DNA from 4 places in the Glutamicibacter sp. NPDC055354 genome. Region 1 is predicted to be linked to each of the others. Evidence: riboswitches for the same ligand, from Rfam matches in the RefSeq annotation. Region 1 holds a riboswitch; each other region holds the start of a gene.

Evidence for each region. Region 1 has a riboswitch for thiamine pyrophosphate ahead of thiO (glycine oxidase ThiO). Riboswitches for the same ligand answer to the same signal wherever they lie in the genome.
Region 2: linked by a shared signal. The riboswitch ahead of ACWICV_RS06975 (ECF transporter S component) and the one ahead of thiO (glycine oxidase ThiO) in region 1 are both predicted to bind thiamine pyrophosphate.
Region 3: linked by a shared signal. The riboswitch ahead of thiC (phosphomethylpyrimidine synthase ThiC) and the one ahead of thiO (glycine oxidase ThiO) in region 1 are both predicted to bind thiamine pyrophosphate.
Region 4: linked by a shared signal. The riboswitch ahead of thiM (hydroxyethylthiazole kinase) and the one ahead of thiO (glycine oxidase ThiO) in region 1 are both predicted to bind thiamine pyrophosphate.

Annotation. Positions count from the first base shown of each region.
Region 1 is NZ_JBSHMB010000001.1:1,156,776-1,160,540, reverse strand. Features, by position in the region: gene ACWICV_RS05325 (mechanosensitive ion channel) at 1-392, shown strand, start outside; gene ACWICV_RS05320 (GNAT family N-acetyltransferase) at 476-1,435, opposite strand; TPP riboswitch at 1,515-1,619, shown strand; gene thiO (glycine oxidase ThiO) at 1,617-2,714, shown strand; gene thiS (sulfur carrier protein ThiS) at 2,741-2,986, shown strand; gene ACWICV_RS05305 (thiazole synthase) at 2,989-3,765, shown strand, end outside.
Region 2 is NZ_JBSHMB010000001.1:1,492,207-1,495,971, forward strand. Features, by position in the region: gene ACWICV_RS06970 (ATP-binding cassette domain-containing protein) at 1-620, opposite strand, end outside; gene ACWICV_RS06975 (ECF transporter S component) at 617-1,225, opposite strand; TPP riboswitch at 1,291-1,413, opposite strand; gene ACWICV_RS06980 (DUF4235 domain-containing protein) at 1,489-1,740, shown strand; gene mnhG (monovalent cation/H(+) antiporter subunit G) at 1,797-2,201, opposite strand; gene ACWICV_RS06990 (monovalent cation/H+ antiporter complex subunit F) at 2,201-2,467, opposite strand; gene ACWICV_RS06995 (Na+/H+ antiporter subunit E) at 2,469-3,098, opposite strand; gene ACWICV_RS07000 (Na+/H+ antiporter subunit D) at 3,107-3,765, opposite strand, start outside.
Region 3 is NZ_JBSHMB010000001.1:1,341,031-1,344,795, forward strand. Features, by position in the region: gene ACWICV_RS06260 (GTP pyrophosphokinase) at 1-560, shown strand, start outside; tRNA gene ACWICV_RS06265 (tRNA-Met) at 643-719, opposite strand; tRNA gene ACWICV_RS06270 (tRNA-Thr) at 767-838, opposite strand; tRNA gene ACWICV_RS06275 (tRNA-Thr) at 1,372-1,443, shown strand; TPP riboswitch at 1,717-1,824, shown strand; gene thiC (phosphomethylpyrimidine synthase ThiC) at 1,821-3,563, shown strand; gene ACWICV_RS06285 (DEAD/DEAH box helicase) at 3,656-3,765, opposite strand, start outside.
Region 4 is NZ_JBSHMB010000003.1:333,406-337,170, forward strand. Features, by position in the region: gene thiD (bifunctional hydroxymethylpyrimidine kinase/phosphomethylpyrimidine kinase) at 1-550, opposite strand, end outside; gene thiE (thiamine phosphate synthase) at 547-1,188, opposite strand; gene thiM (hydroxyethylthiazole kinase) at 1,181-1,975, opposite strand; TPP riboswitch at 1,965-2,059, opposite strand; gene ACWICV_RS14850 (GntR family transcriptional regulator) at 2,094-2,462, opposite strand; gene ACWICV_RS14855 (hypothetical protein) at 2,459-3,765, opposite strand, start outside.

The DNA of each region.
Region 1 (3,765 bases):
CCCAGATGCTGAACTTCCCAGCGATCACCAATATCCTCAATGAGATCCTGGCCTTGGGCGGCAAGATCCTCTTCGGCGCAGCAATTATCGCCGCAGGTTTCGTCATCGCCAATGTGATTGGCCGCTTCTTGGGTGACACTACTGCTTCGAAGATCATCCGCTACACGGCAATTGCGCTGTTCGTGGCGATGGGCCTGAAGTACATGGGTATCGCCGATTCGATCATCAACATGGCCTTCGGCGCAATCGTCATTGGCGCAGCATTGGCAGCGGCTCTGGCCTTTGGCCTCGGCGGTCGTGATGCTGCGGCCCGCACGCTGAAAAAGATGGAGGCCCAACAGGCCACCAATGGCCCGGACTCGACGCCACCGGCATCGAACCCAGGCATCTAACCACGCATCACAAAACCTGAGGGACAGATAAGAAGTCGCGGAATCCAAAACCGGATTCCGCGACTTTTTTGATGCCCGCCAAGCTACTGCTGCGTGCCCCACGGCAAGGGCATGACCGCAGAGCCGCCATCGGTACGCAACCGCGCGTAGGTGTGCACATCGATGCGTTCTCCGGCAACCAGGAATTTGCCCCGCTCGACACCTTCGTGCAGGAAGCCGTTGCTTTCTGCCACATGCTTCGACCCGGGATTATTTGCCCGCAAGCCCAGCTCCAAGCGGTACAGTCCCAGCTCGTCGAACAGGTAATCCACCAAGGTTGCCACGGCGCGGGTGGCCAGCGACCGGCCCCGGTAATTCTGGTTCATCCAATACCAAATCCACGCGTTCCGATTGGCCGGGTCGACCGTACCGCACACCAGTCCCACCAGCCGATCCCGATATGCGACGGCCATCGCCTGCTGGCGTTCCCCGGCCTCCAGCAGTGCGCGCACATACGACTCAGCCTTTTGCGGGGAATCGGCGTCGCCTTGGCGCAGCATGTCGGGGTTCGAGGAGAATGCCTCGAAGACCGCTTCGGCATCCGAAAGGCGCAGCCGGCGCACCGTGAATTCACCGTCGGCATGCACGGTTTCCTTCGGTCCTGCAGATGGCTGCGGATGAGCGGCGACCGTGCCCTGGTGGAAGAGCAGCTGCCAGCGGCCCTGCTCATGGATCCACAGTGAACTGCGTTCGCTGGGGGAACCGGAGAGCAGCTTCCAGCGCAGCAGCACCAGCTGGTCTGAAAGCTGGAGAGCCACCGGGCTTTCGACTTTCAACGCCCCGGCAGCCCGTGCCGGCTCCTGGGCCAGCTGGGCAATGATGGCCTCGCGATCATAGACTCGCCCTCTGGCTCCCACCTCGGCGAACCGAGGATGCAAGCGCCGCTGCAATTGCTCCTGGCTATGGCGTTGGCTAGATTCCAAGAGTTCTTGCTCCAACGAGATGATGGTGCTGGATAGCGCAGAACCTTGGGAAAGCTCGATAGGGAAGTCATGGAATGCCATGTCAGCAAGTACATCACAGAAGATGACGGAACTGCGTTCAGTGAAGTTCGACTTTATGAGCTGCATCATGCTTATAATCGCTGTAATCCGCGGGAGCCTGAATCGACCAGGCTGAGAGGGCACCGAGCCGACCGCTACACCTGATGCGGGTCATGCCGCCGTAGGAAGGAAGCGTGCCCTTGTGCATGTCAACATTGTTGGCGCCGGGATAATCGGCCTGGCCGTCGCGTTCGAGCTGGATTCACGCGCACACACCGTCACCCTCATCGATCCGGCACCCGGCCAAGGTGCAAGCTACGCGGCAGCAGGAATGCTGGCCCCGGCAGCTGAAACGGTCTGGGGCAATGGCCCGTTGCACCAGCTGCTTGCCGCCTCGAATGCCGCCTATCCGCAGTTCATCGAGCGCATCGAATCGGCCACCGGGCAACGCCCGGACTACTTGCAGAACTCCACGCTCGTTGTCGCCGCAGAGCCTGCGGACCGCGAAGCCCTGCACGAGCTGGCCGAACTGCAGATATCCCTCGGCCTGTCAGCGCAAAAGCTGCTGCCCAGCCAAGCCCGCAAGCTCGAACCAGCCTTGGCCGCCAATATTGCTGGCGCGGTCCTGTGCCAAGATGACCACCAGGTCGACCCTCGATCCATCGTCAAGATCCTGTTGGAGCATCTGCGTCCGCACCTGGTCGAGGAACGGGCGCAGGCACTGGTGACCGACGGGAAGCGGACCACCGCTGTGTGCACCGCATCGGGCCGAATCTTCGAAGCGGAGCAGACCATCGTGGCCACCGGTCTTGGCACCCTCGATGGCTTGAACGAACTTCCGCTGCGTCCGGTCTACGGAGACATCCTCCGGATCCAGGGACCAGCAGGCCCGCCGCTCATCACCCGCACCATCCGCGGCATCGTGCACCGGGAACAGGTGTATCTAGTGCCGAGAAGGGACGGCAGCCTCGTCCTTGGCGCCAGTGTCCGTGAAGACCGGCAACAAGCGGTGAACATTGGCGCGATGCACCTGCTGCTGGACAACGCGAGAAAGCTTGTCCCCGGCATCAGCGACTGCACGCTGAACGAGGCAACGGCCCGGGCACGTCCCGCCACGCCAGATGACCGGCCGCTGCTTGGACGCCTTGATCCAGGGCTGCTGCTCTGCACCGGGTACTCCCGGCACGGCGTGCTGCTGGCTCCGCTGGGCGCAACGCTCACTGCGGATCTCGCCCACGGCCACCAATCCCACCCCTTGCACCAGGCTGTGGATCCCCACCGCTTTGCCAACGCAACCTAGACCGCTCACCGAACGGAGCAGCAACCATGACAAGCATCGGCATCAATTTCAATTCACGGCAACTGAACCTGGACGAAGGAACCACCCTTCGCGAATTCATCAGCACGCAAATCGGCAAGGAACTGGACGCCAACTCGGTGGCCGCTGACGGCAGCAAGCTCGGAGTTGCCGCCGCCGTCAATGGCGCTGTCGTTCCACGCAGCGCCTGGAATAGCTACCTGCTGGCCGAAGGGCACAGCATTGAACTCGTTACCGCGGCCCAGGGAGGCTAGGCATGGAAACGCGCAACATCACCGAGCTGGACATCCACAGCGACCCATTCCAAATCGCCGGACGCTCCTTGTCCTCGCGCCTGATCCTCGGCACCGGGGGAGCGAGTTCGCTGACCACCCTGGAAAGCGCGCTGCAGGCCTCCGGAACGGAGCTGACCACCGTGGCCATCCGCCACTTTTCGGCGGCCGGCGCAGGCAACGTGTATGAACTGCTGCAGCGCAACAACGTGATTGCGCTGCCCAACACCGCTGGATGCTTCACCGCCCGCGATGCGATCCTCACCGCGCACCTGGCCCGTGAAGCTCTGGAAACCAATTGGATCAAGCTCGAAGTCATTGCCGATGAGCACACGCTGCTGCCGGACCCGCTGGAACTGCATGCGGCCACCGAGCAACTAGTGGCCGACGGGTTCCAGGTTTTCGCCTACACCAATGATGATCCGGCACTTGCCCAGCGCCTGCAGGACGCCGGGGTTGCGGCAATCATGCCGGCCGGAGCACCGATCGGCTCGGGCCTGGGGATCCTGAATCCGCACAATATTTCCACCATCGTCTCGCGCGCGCAGGTACCGGTGATCCTTGACGCCGGGGTGGGCACCGCCTCGGATGCGGCCCTGGCCATGGAGCTCGGCTGCGACGCGGTGCTGCTGGCCAGCGCGGTGACCCGGGCGCACAACGCGCCGCTCATGGCCAGGGCCATGAAGGATGCCGTGCGTGCCGGGCGCGCCGCGCGGCTCGCTGGCCGGATCCCGCGCCGCGATACCGCACTGGCCTCCTCG
Region 2 (3,765 bases), 340 kb from region 1:
GTGGCACCGGAAAGCCGGGCGGCGTTCAGCACCGCATCGCGCAAGAGCTCAATGCTCTGCGGGTCCACATTGGCAGTCGGTTCATCGAGCAGCATGACGCTGGGTTCCATGGCCAGAATGCCGGCCAAGGCCAACCGCTGTTTCTGTCCGCCGGAAAGTTGCTGGGTGCGGTGCTCGAAGGACAGCGCACCCAGACCCACAGCGTCCAGCACTTCGGGGATCCGCTGGCGGATCAGTTCGGGATCCATTCCGAGGTTCTCCGCGCCAAAGGCCACATCATCGGCGACCCTGCTTTGCACTACCTGGGTTTCCGGGTCTTGCTGCATCAAGCCCACCGGGTGGCTCCGGATGAAGGCATCGCTGCCATCTATGAGCAGCCGGCCAGCGACTTGATCGCCCTCATCCGCATCCAGCAACCCGGCCATCGCGTGCAGCAAGGTTGACTTGCCGGCGCCCGATGGACCGACCAGCAGCACCTTCTCACCGGCGTGGATCACAAGGTCCAGTCCCGAGATGGCAGGATTCTTCCTCTCGGAGTGCTGCCAGCCGAACCCCGTTGCGGTGATGGCGGCACCGCGCTGGGTCAGCGAGGCTGCGCCGGAATTGGCAAAGGAACTCATTTTGCGCTTTCCAGGTGCGCACGCCGGCTCGGCAGGGCGCTCAATGCACCGGTCTTCGCCAGTCCACGCGTGGCCAACCAGGACAGCAGCCCTGCGACGACTACGCCGGAAATACCGGTGGCGATCACGTGGAAGATCTTCATTCCGGCGGTGTACTCAACATAGTAGGCCAGGATGTAGGCCTCGGAAATGCCGGCGAACAAGCCAGCGAACAAGCCGGCCAGCAGCGCCACGCCCAGGTTCCACTTGCGGTAGCGGAATGCTGCGAAGACCAGCTCTGCACCCAGGCCCTGGACCAGGCCGGAGATCAGTACGGTCAAGCCGTAGTGCGAGCCCAGCAGCGCTTCAACTACGGCGGCCAGCAGCTCGCAGTAGATTGCGGCGCCTGGCTTGCGGATGATCAGTGCGCCGAGCACCGCCGGGAAGAGCCACATGCCGGTGAGCAGCGCGGTGGCTGGCGGGAAAGCCGCAAAGGCGAGTGAGAACAGGCCATAGCCGGCACTCCACGCCCAGAAAATAACCCCTGAAGCGACGGCGATCACCGAGGCGACGACGATATCAACTACACGCCAGCCGGTACGCTGCTTCGAAACTGTTTCGTTCATTGCTGGTCCTCCTGTGGAAAGGAGGGGAGATGGACGGAATGAGGGCATACTGCCGCGCCTATCCGCATCCGAGATGCTCGACTTCCTTCGCCGGTACTAGCCGGGGCAGGTTCGAGGGTCTGCGATCTATCGCACTCTCAGCGTCTTGCGACTTTTTTTAAAAGTCTGACGCTCCCCTGTCGGAATAATTACTGCTCCCCCACCATACCGCAGGTATGCTGGGCAGAGGAACGATATGTCAAGAGCTTGATCGCGAGGAAAAAATGGATAAAGTGCAGAAACTTGCCACTACCGGTATCACCGTTGGCGCTGGCATGCTCGGCGGCAAGCTGGTTGATTTCCTTTGGTTGAAGGCAACCGGCAGCAAAGCACCACGCAAGGGCACTGAGGAAGCAGCGGAAGCTTCTTTCCGCCGTGCCTTGGGCTTCGCAGTCGTTTCGGCCCTGGTCGCAGCAATCCTGCAGACCGTGGCTGATCGCAGCGCCAACAAGGTTGTTGCCAAGTTCACCAAGTAAGCTTCGGCGTTGAGCCAAAAGCGGGAGCCGCCCAGAGGGGCGGCTCCCGCTTTTTCTCAATCTTGTTCGTCTGGCGATCCGGTCTTGGAAACCGGGGTGGTTCCGGTCGGCGGTGTTCCGTTGACCTTGTTGACCACGTGGCTCAGCTCATCGGAGAACAGGGTTTCCTTGGCAGCGTGCTTGGTCCGGTAGCCGGAACGGCCAATCATGTGGGCCGAAACCGGTGCGGTCAATAGCTGCATTCCCCAGGCCAGCACGAGTACCGGCACCACAGCCCAGCTGCGCAGGTAAATGGCCAGTCCAGCGAAAATCAGCAGGAAGCCGAGTACCTGCGGTTTGGTCGCTGCATGCATGCGGGTGAGCATGTCCGGGAAGGTCAGCAAGCCGATGCCTGCGATCAATGACATCAGGCAGCCAAGGATCAGCAGGACGGCAACGAGGACATCAAGGAAGATTTCCATTAGGCGTTCCTCTGATCCGAAACGAAGCGCGAGACGGTCACCGAACCGATGAACCCGAGCATGCAGGCGGCCACGACGAACAGCAAGTAGTCGGTGTGCTTGTGCAGCACCATTTCCAGGCACAGCGCGGCGGAGATGATCAGCAGCATCACGTCCAGGGCCAGCACCCGGTCAAGGATTGACGGCCCCTTGGCAACACGGACCAGGCAGGCGACAGCACCGAGCCCGAGCATGATGCCGCAGATCCAAATGACGATATCCAGCATGTTACCCCTTCCTCGCATCAAAGTTCGGTCCGCATTCGCTCTTGATCGCTTCGTACTCGTCTCGGCTGCCGATAGCCATGATCAGCCGGCGTTCGATGTCCCGGATGCCGGAACGCGCCTTCTCCACGTCCGCAGGCGACTCGATGTCGATGTAGTGCAGGTACAGCGTCGACGAGCTGCGGTCCACGTCGATCACGAAGGAGCCCGGGATCAGCGTGAGCACGTGGCCCACGGTCATCACGATCAGGTCCGAGTCGGTGCGCAGCGGGACCGCAATGACCGCGCTGCGGGTGCGCTTCCCGCGGACCAGCGCCAGCCAGGCCACGTGGACGCTGGCCGCGAAGACCTGTCCGAGGAACCAGATGAACAGCTTCAGGCAGTACCAGGCATTGATCCGGCCCGAAAGGACCACCGGCGGCAGCGGGAACAGGTTCACGATCAGCAGCGCGATGATCACGCCGAAGACCATGTTCCCCAGGGAGAAGTCCTGCCAGAGAGCACCCCAGACGAAGAGCAGCAGCAGAAGCAGCGGCCATTCCTGCTTGAGTGTCGCGCGGTGGCGCACGCCGGAGGTATCCAGCGCATCGTCAATGCGCTGGTCACGCGGTTCAAAGTTCTTGTTCGGCATCATCCCTCCAATCAGAATGGCAAGATCGAGCTGATATACGGTTCGCGGGCGATCAGTTCCGCAGCCACCCGCTCGCAGAATTCGAAGATCGGCCCGGCAAAGACGGTCAGGGCGATGCCCGCAAGCACCAGCGAACCGGTGGCGTAGCGCATGCCCCACGGCAAGGAGTCGGCTTCCAGCTGCTTGGCCAGTTTCAACCCCAAGCGGGGGTTCTGCGCGCCGCCGGCCAACGTCTCGTCGGCGACCTGCGTCGCTTCGGCCACCAGGTCCTGGTTGGGCACCTCGGCATCAGCGGCACGGCGCCAGAACACACGGGCCCACACGCGGATGATCGCCATCAAGGTCAGCAGGCTGGTCAGCAATCCGGCGCCGATCACGACCCAGGTCAGCGGATCGGCATCCTGCGCGGCCGCATGCAATAGCCCGAATTTGCCCAGGAATCCGGAGAACGGCGGGATGCCGCCCAGATTGATGGCCGGGATGAAGAAGAGCAGGGCCAATGCCGGGGAAAGCTTGGCCAGCGAGCCGAGCCGGGTGACATTCGAGCTGCCGGCACGGCGTTCGATCAGTCCCGCCACCATGAACAGCGAAGTCTGCACGATGATGTGGTGGCCCACGTAGTAGATGGTCGCGGCGATGGCCAGCGGCCCGCCCACGGCCACGCCGAAGA
Region 3 (3,765 bases), 180 kb from region 1:
TCATGCGCAAGGTCTCCCGCCGGAACATCTCCCCGTCCCTGCCTGCCATTCGCGAGAACATCAGCGACATTGCCGGCGTGCGCATTACCTGCAGTTTCGTCAAGGACATCTACAAGGTTCTGAACACGCTAACCTCGCAGAATGACCTGAAGGTCCTCCAAATCAAGGACTACATCAAGAACCCGAAGCCCAACGGCTATAAAAGTGTCCATGCGATCGTGCAGATCCCGGTCTACTTATCCGATGGCCCGGTCGATGTCGTGGTGGAGCTGCAGATCCGTACCATTGCCCAGGATTTCTGGGCAAGCCTGGAACATAAGATCTTCTACAAGTACGAGGGCGAAGTTCCAGAACATCTAGTGCAAGAGCTTGCCGACGCGGCGGCCATGGCGACGAAACTCGACATGCAGATGCAGCGCTTGCATACCGAAGTCCACGGCCATGATGCCAATCAGGCACCGAGCCAAGAGGCGGATTTCGATACGACAGCGATCCAGGGGCTGCTGTCGCTGGCTCAGCAAGCCAAGGACGGGAACCAGGAGAAGGACTTGGATCACTAGCCGTTCATGCCCTCGAAGGACAATGCTGCTTCGGGGCCGGAAACCAAAAAAGATCCTCGGCCGAGGCCGAGGATCTTTGATTTGGTAGCGGCGCCGGGACTCGATCCCGGGACCTCACGATTATGAGTCGTGCGCTCTAACCAGCTGAGCTACGCCGCCACAAGTGAGAAGCAATCCAGTAGAAGCCAAGAATGCTTCTCACTCAGAGCCCCCTGCCGGAATCGATCCGGCGACCTCGTTCTTACCAAGAACGCGCTCTACCACTGAGCTAAGGGGGCAACGAGTAAATACTCTACACGGATTTCCCGGCAAAGAAAAATCGGCGGATCACCCCGGAAAAGACCCGGAAAATTCTGTAAAACCACTAGTCAATGGCTATTTATCCCCTCACTCGCCACCCCGGGGACGAAGGGTGGGACAAAAAGTGCCCTGGTGACGATGCTCACGGGAGTGCTCCTCGTGGTCAATCGCGGATTTGCCCGGGTGCGCAGGATAGAATCCCGCGGATTCTTCCCGGTGGCCAAGCATCGAATTACTCCGCTTGGAATTTCGGAACGCTGCCACCTTTTCCCGCTCCAGAACCCGTGACCGAGCGGCACTTGGGCAACACCCGATCCACCCTGGCACGCAGGCACGGCTCCAGCGGCCGGCAGTTGGATCCCAGGCCGCGAACCGGGGTGCTGGAAACCGCCAGGAAGGCAACAGCTCCTTGCCGCCCATTCCGGTCTTGAGTAGGAATATTGTGACCTCAGCAACAAATTCCCGACGGATTTTGCAAACCTCAAAAACCTGTGTAAAGTATTTACCTGTTGCCCCCTTAGCTCAGTGGTAGAGCGCGTTCTTGGTAAGAACGAGGTCGCCGGATCGATTCCGGCAGGGGGCTCGAAATAAGAGAGGCAATCTGGTTCCAGATTGCCTCTCTTTTCGTTTATCCCGCAGATGCCGTGTAGCCACTGCGAGCATGGCCCAGGGCACACCCCAAGCTGCAGCACCGGCTACCGGCTGCGTCTTGCGCCCCGGATTCCAGGTGCCCCCGGCAAGAGTCTCCGGCCAATGAAAAGCATCTTGGCCCGCCACAGCCGGCCCTTCCCACTTCCTTGATGTCAGGCCCTGACCACTGGGTTTGCGTTTAACCCTCGCAAGCGTGCTAAGTTGTTCGCGACCACACGGGTGCCCTGGCAAGGGCTGAGATCGGGCTATCGCCGTCCGCGACCGTTGAACCTGTCCGGGTAATGCCGGCGAAGGAAGTGAGTTTCCCCAGTGGAACAAATTGAACAGCACCCTGCCCACACCCTTGCCTACCGTGAATCTGCGGGAATTTCTGTTCCCGTCACGCAGATCCAATTGGCAGACTCCCCCAATGGACAGTCCAACGAGCCGCTGGCTGTATATCGCACCAGCGGACCGGGAAGCGAGCCCACCCAAGGCCTGCAACCCTTCCGCGAGCGGTGGATCCTGGAACGCGGGGACGTGGAAACCTATGCAGGCCGCGAACGCAACCTGCACGACGACGGACGCTCAGCGGTCCGCCGCGGCACGGCCAGCGCGGAATGGGCCGGACGCTCAGCCCCGCCGCTGCAGGCCGTTGGCGGAGCCCGCGTGACGCAAATGCACTATGCGCGTGCCGGGATCATCACCCCGGAAATGCGCTATGTGGCCCTGCGCGAGGAATGCGATGTCGAGCTGGTGCGCAGCGAGCTCGCGGCCGGGCGAGCCATCATCCCGGCGAACATCAACCACCCGGAATCCGAGCCGATGATCATCGGCAAGGCGTTCCTGGTCAAGATCAATGCGAATATCGGCAACTCGGCGGTGACCAGCTCCATCGCAGAAGAAGTCTCCAAGCTCCAGTGGGCGGCCAAATGGGGCGCGGACACGGTTATGGACCTGTCCACCGGAGATGACATCCACACCACCCGCGAGTGGATCATCCGCAACTCCCCGGTCCCCATCGGCACCGTGCCGATCTACCAGGCGTTGGAGAAGGTCAACGGCGAAGCCAACGAACTGACCTGGGAGATCTTCCGCGACACCGTCATTGAGCAGTGCGAGCAGGGCGTGGACTACATGACCATCCACGCCGGGGTGCTGCTGCGCTACATCCCGCTGACTGCCAACCGGGTCACCGGCATGGTCTCGCGTGGCGGGTCCATCATGGCCGGCTGGTGCTTGGCGCACCACCAGGAGAATTTCCTCTACACCCACTTCGATCAGCTGTGCGAGATCTTCGCGCAGTACGACGTGGCCTTCTCGCTGGGCGACGGGCTGCGCCCGGGTTCCATCGCAGATGCGAACGACGCCGCCCAGTTCGCCGAGCTGGACACCCTGGCCGAGCTGACCAAGCGCGCCTGGAAGTACGATGTGCAGGTGATGGTCGAAGGCCCGGGGCATATCCCGTTCCATCTGGTGCGCGAGAATGTGGAACGCCAACAGCAGCTGTGCGATGGGGCGCCGTTCTATACCCTGGGCCCGCTGGTCACCGACATCGCCCCGGGCTACGACCACATCACCAGCGCCATTGGCGCCACGGAGATCGCACGGTACGGGACCGCGATGCTCTGCTACGTCACTCCCAAGGAGCATCTGGGACTGCCCAACCGGGATGATGTGAAGACCGGGGTGATCACCTACAAGATCGCTGCGCACGCCGCCGATCTGGCCAAGGGCCACCCGGGCGCCACAGCGCGGGATGATGCGCTGAGCAAGGCGCGCTTCGAATTCCGCTGGAATGACCAGTTCGCGTTGTCCCTTGACCCGGTCACCGCACAGGAATTCCATGATGAGACCTTGCCGGCCGAGCCGGCCAAGACCGCCCACTTCTGCTCCATGTGCGGGCCGAAGTTCTGCTCCATGCGCATCTCCCAGGATATCCGCGACGAGTACGGCTCGGCCGAGGCGCAAGCCGCCCTGGCCGGGATGGCGCAGAAAAGCAGGCAGTTCCTGGAAAGCGGCGGCACGGTCTATCTCGGGGACGGGATCCCGGTGGGAACTCCTGCTCCGTAAATAGCCTGCGGCGCACGAAAAACGCCCTTGGGGCAAGCTTTCGGCTTGCCCCAAGGGCGTTATTCAATGCTGTTCAGCTGCGTGCGGCTGGCTTAGTAGTCGCGACGTCCACCGCTGCGGCCCGAGTCGCTGAAGCGATCCTTGCCGCCGCGTCCGCCACCGCCGAAGCCGCCACGTCCGCCGCCGCGTCCGCCACCGAAAC
Region 4 (3,765 bases), on a different contig from region 1:
ACACCAGGGCATCGGGGCAATCCGCCCCGGCCAGGTGCCCGCCCTTGGCCAGAACCAGCGTGTCGTGCTTGGCAGCCAGCCGCTGGGCCTGGCGCAGGGCTTCGTCCCAGGAAGGGGCCACAGGCTCGCGCAGCAAGCTGGCCAGCTCCAGCAGGTTCGGGGTAATCACCGTGGCGCGATCCAGCAGCGAATCAAGGGCGGATTCGTCGTCGAGCAGGCGATCCCCGCTGGTCGCCACCATGACCGGGTCCAGCACGACGGGGGCGTCAACAGTTTCCAGCCAGCGGGTGACTGCGCGGATCACCTCGGCGTTGGCCAGCATCCCGATCTTGATCGCATCGATGCGGATATCTGTGCTCACGGCTTCGAGCTGCGCGAGGACGAAATCGCCACTGATCGCCTGAACTCCGGATACCCCATGGGTGTTTTGCGCAGTCAAAGCGGTGATCACGCACATTCCGTAGCCGCCGTTGGCGGCAATGGCCTTCAGATCCGCTTGGATTCCGGCGCCGCCGGAAGGATCGGAGCCTGCGATGGATAGGATGTTCATTTCGAGGCCTCCCAGGCTGCGACCAGCTGCGCGCTGGCAAGTTGCGGATCTTCGGCGTTGCAGATGGCGCGGACCACGGCCAGGCCTGCGCCGCCGCCGGCGCGGATCGCGGCGGCATCGTCTTGGGTAATTGCGCCGATCGCTACGCAGGGCAGCTTGGCCAAGGCAGCGGCTCGCGCAAAGCCGTCCAGCCCCAGGGGAACAGGATGGTCTTTTTTCGTCGGAGTGGCGCGGATGGCTCCTACACCGAGGTAGTCGATCACCGAGGCGTCCTTGTTCGCCTGGGCCAATTGCTCATCGCTGGAAGCACTCAAGCCGATGATGCCCTCGCCAATGATCTGGCGAGCCAGCTGTACCGGCACATCTTTTTGCCCGATATGGATGCCGTTCACTGCTGCGCCAGCAGCCCGTGCCGCGAGGTAGACGTCAATGCGGTCATTGATCAGCAACTGGGCTTTGCCCTCGGTGAGCTTGGCAGCCGCGCAGGCCAGCTCGAAGAATTCCCGGGCGCTTTCATCCTTGGCGCGCAGCTGGATCCACCCGATCCCTCCGGCGACGGCGCCCTCGATAACTTCCAGGGTGCTGCGTGGGGTGCAGCTGGCAGTGTTGGCTACTAGATAAGCGCCGTAATTATGCATGGTTCAATTCCTCGTACTTCAAAGTTTTCAGTTCCCCGGGATCGGCAGCCGACAGCGCATCAAGGAAGGCAACTGCGAAGCTGCCCGGACCGGAGCTGCCAGCCAGGGCCTTTTCCGCGGCCAGGCCATAGAAACCGTGGGCTGCGATGGTGGCCTCGAACGGGTCATCGTGGACCGCAACCATTCCGGCGCAGACCGCGCCCAAGGCGCAGCCGCCACCTGTCATCCGGGTCAAGCCAATTCCGTTGGTATGCACCAAGACGGTACGCGTGGCGTCGATGATGGCGTCAGCCTGGCCGGAAATGGCCACTACGCAGTCGTTTTCCGTGGCCAGTTCGCGTCCCGCCGCCAAGGCGGCAGAAACCTCATCCAAGGCATCGACACCGCGCGAAGCAGATTGCCGGCCGGCCAGGGCCAGGATTTCCGAGGCGTTGCCGCGAATCAGGGTCGGGCGTTGCCGGACAATGCGCCGGGCAAACTCCGTGCGCACCGGAAGCGCTCCCACTGCCACTGGATCCAGGACCCAGGGGGTGCCTGCAGCGCTCGCCGACTGCACAGCTTCTTCCATGGCGGTCAGCTGTTCAGTGCTTGGAGTTCCCAAATTCACCAATACGGCTGAAGCTGCCTGCGCGAATGGGCCGGTCTCTCCGGGCAGATCCGTCATGGCCGGGGAAGCCCCGGATGCCAGCAGGACATTGGCGGTGAAATTGGATACGACGGTATTGGTCAGGCAAAAAACCAAAGGTGATTGTTGCCGGTATTTTTGGGCAACTGCATGCAAAGCCATGCGACATCCCTCCGCTAGCGTGAACTAGATCAGGTTCTACGGGTCTTATCTCAGTCGGTTGATCCGACACCCCGTGTCACTGCCATAGAGCGTACGCACAACCGGTTCCGAGGACAAGTTACTTACGCTCGCGCCGCGCCACCAAGGCCTTGAGCGTGGCCGCATCCACCTTCTGCGCGGCCGCCAACGCCCAGAGGTGATCCACGGCGGCCAGGAGATCTTCACTGGTATCCACCGGCTGCGGCCGCTCGTTGACCACTGTGCCGGCACGGCGCCGGGAGGTGATCAGCTCTTCGGCTTCCAGCTCCTTGTAGGCGCGCGCCACTGTACCGGCAGCGACGCCGAGGTCCGTGGCCAGCGCACGCACAGTAGGCAGCTTGCTCCCCGAGGGCAGATCTCCCAAGGAGATCAGTGAAGCAATCTGCGAGCGGATCTGCTCATAGGGCGGGGTAGCTGCTTGGAGGTCAACACTGATCTGCGTGCTCATGAAGTAGCTGCCGGCTGATGTTCCCGCACGAAGGCGCTACCGGGGCGCTCTAGGAAAATGACTGCTGGGACAACGAAGATAAGCAATGCAAAGAGTCCCAGCCCGGCCGGGAATCCGTAGCCAATGAGCAGCATGGCTACCACTGCACTGGTGATAACACGCATTGAACGCAGTTCCAGGACCTTGCGGTACCAGATTTCTTCGGCCGACGAGACAGCCCAGGGAATAATCGCCCGGCGGGAGAACCAGACGAATCCAAGATGGGTTGCCAGCAACAGCAGGATCAAGCCTGCAACCATTGTCTTGCCTGGAGGTGCGAAGCCCCACAAATAGTCCAGTGGCGGATCGAGCAGAAAATAGGTGCTGGTGGCAAACAGCAAGCCAGCGGCGATGTAGGACCACAAGGGCAAGGGTGCGTGGTACTTGGTTGCTGCAGACGCCTGCCGGGCCACCGTGCTGACGTAGCTGAGATAAAGCGCATTGAGAACGGCATAGATCAAAGCCGCACCGGCAAAGATCATTAAGATCCACGTAGTTCGCTCATTGGTAGGCATCTGGAGCTCGTCATCCAGTGGCAAGAATGACCAGCCGATTGCAACGCTGAGTAAGGTGAGTGCTGCAGTTACGTATTGCAAGGTGAATAGTTGATCACGCAAACGCGAGAAGGCGGTCCGTTCCCTGGTGGTGGATTGAGCTGAGAATGTAGAGCGCGGTCCCCAGAAGAGCAACGTGAGGGCTACCGCAAGGGCGCCATAGCTAACGAACTCGTACTGTCCATCCGGCGAATTAGCCTGCGAGTAATTGACCACCGACACGGTGAAGGCCAGCAAGACGATGCCGATATTGCGCATCAAGCGGTTGAGCCAGACCGTGCGCAACGCTTGGTTGTCTTCGACCGAGATGCCGGCCAAGGCAGGTTTTTTCAGGATAACTACGGTAATCACAGCCGCGGCCACGACGATCCCTGCCAGGGCCACGATGAATACCGGGAGCATCTGTGTGCCCGGCAACCGCCCATCATACGGACCCTCCGACGTGTATGAATAGATGCCGTCAAAATCAAAGGTCGTGAATTCCGAGGCCGGAACGCCAACGAGCCCTTCGACTTTGGACGCCGGCCACAGGGAGCCGACCGCGATCAGCAGCAAAAGCCCAACGAAAGCCCCTAGGGCCTTGGGAAACGGAGTTGTCAGGCTGCGGGCCTCTAATGAAGCGGTGCGCACTGGCTGGAGTTCCTTGGGCCAAGTGAACAAGCCGATGAGGTAAACCAGAAGAACCCAGATCCCCGGAGTGAGTGCTTCAG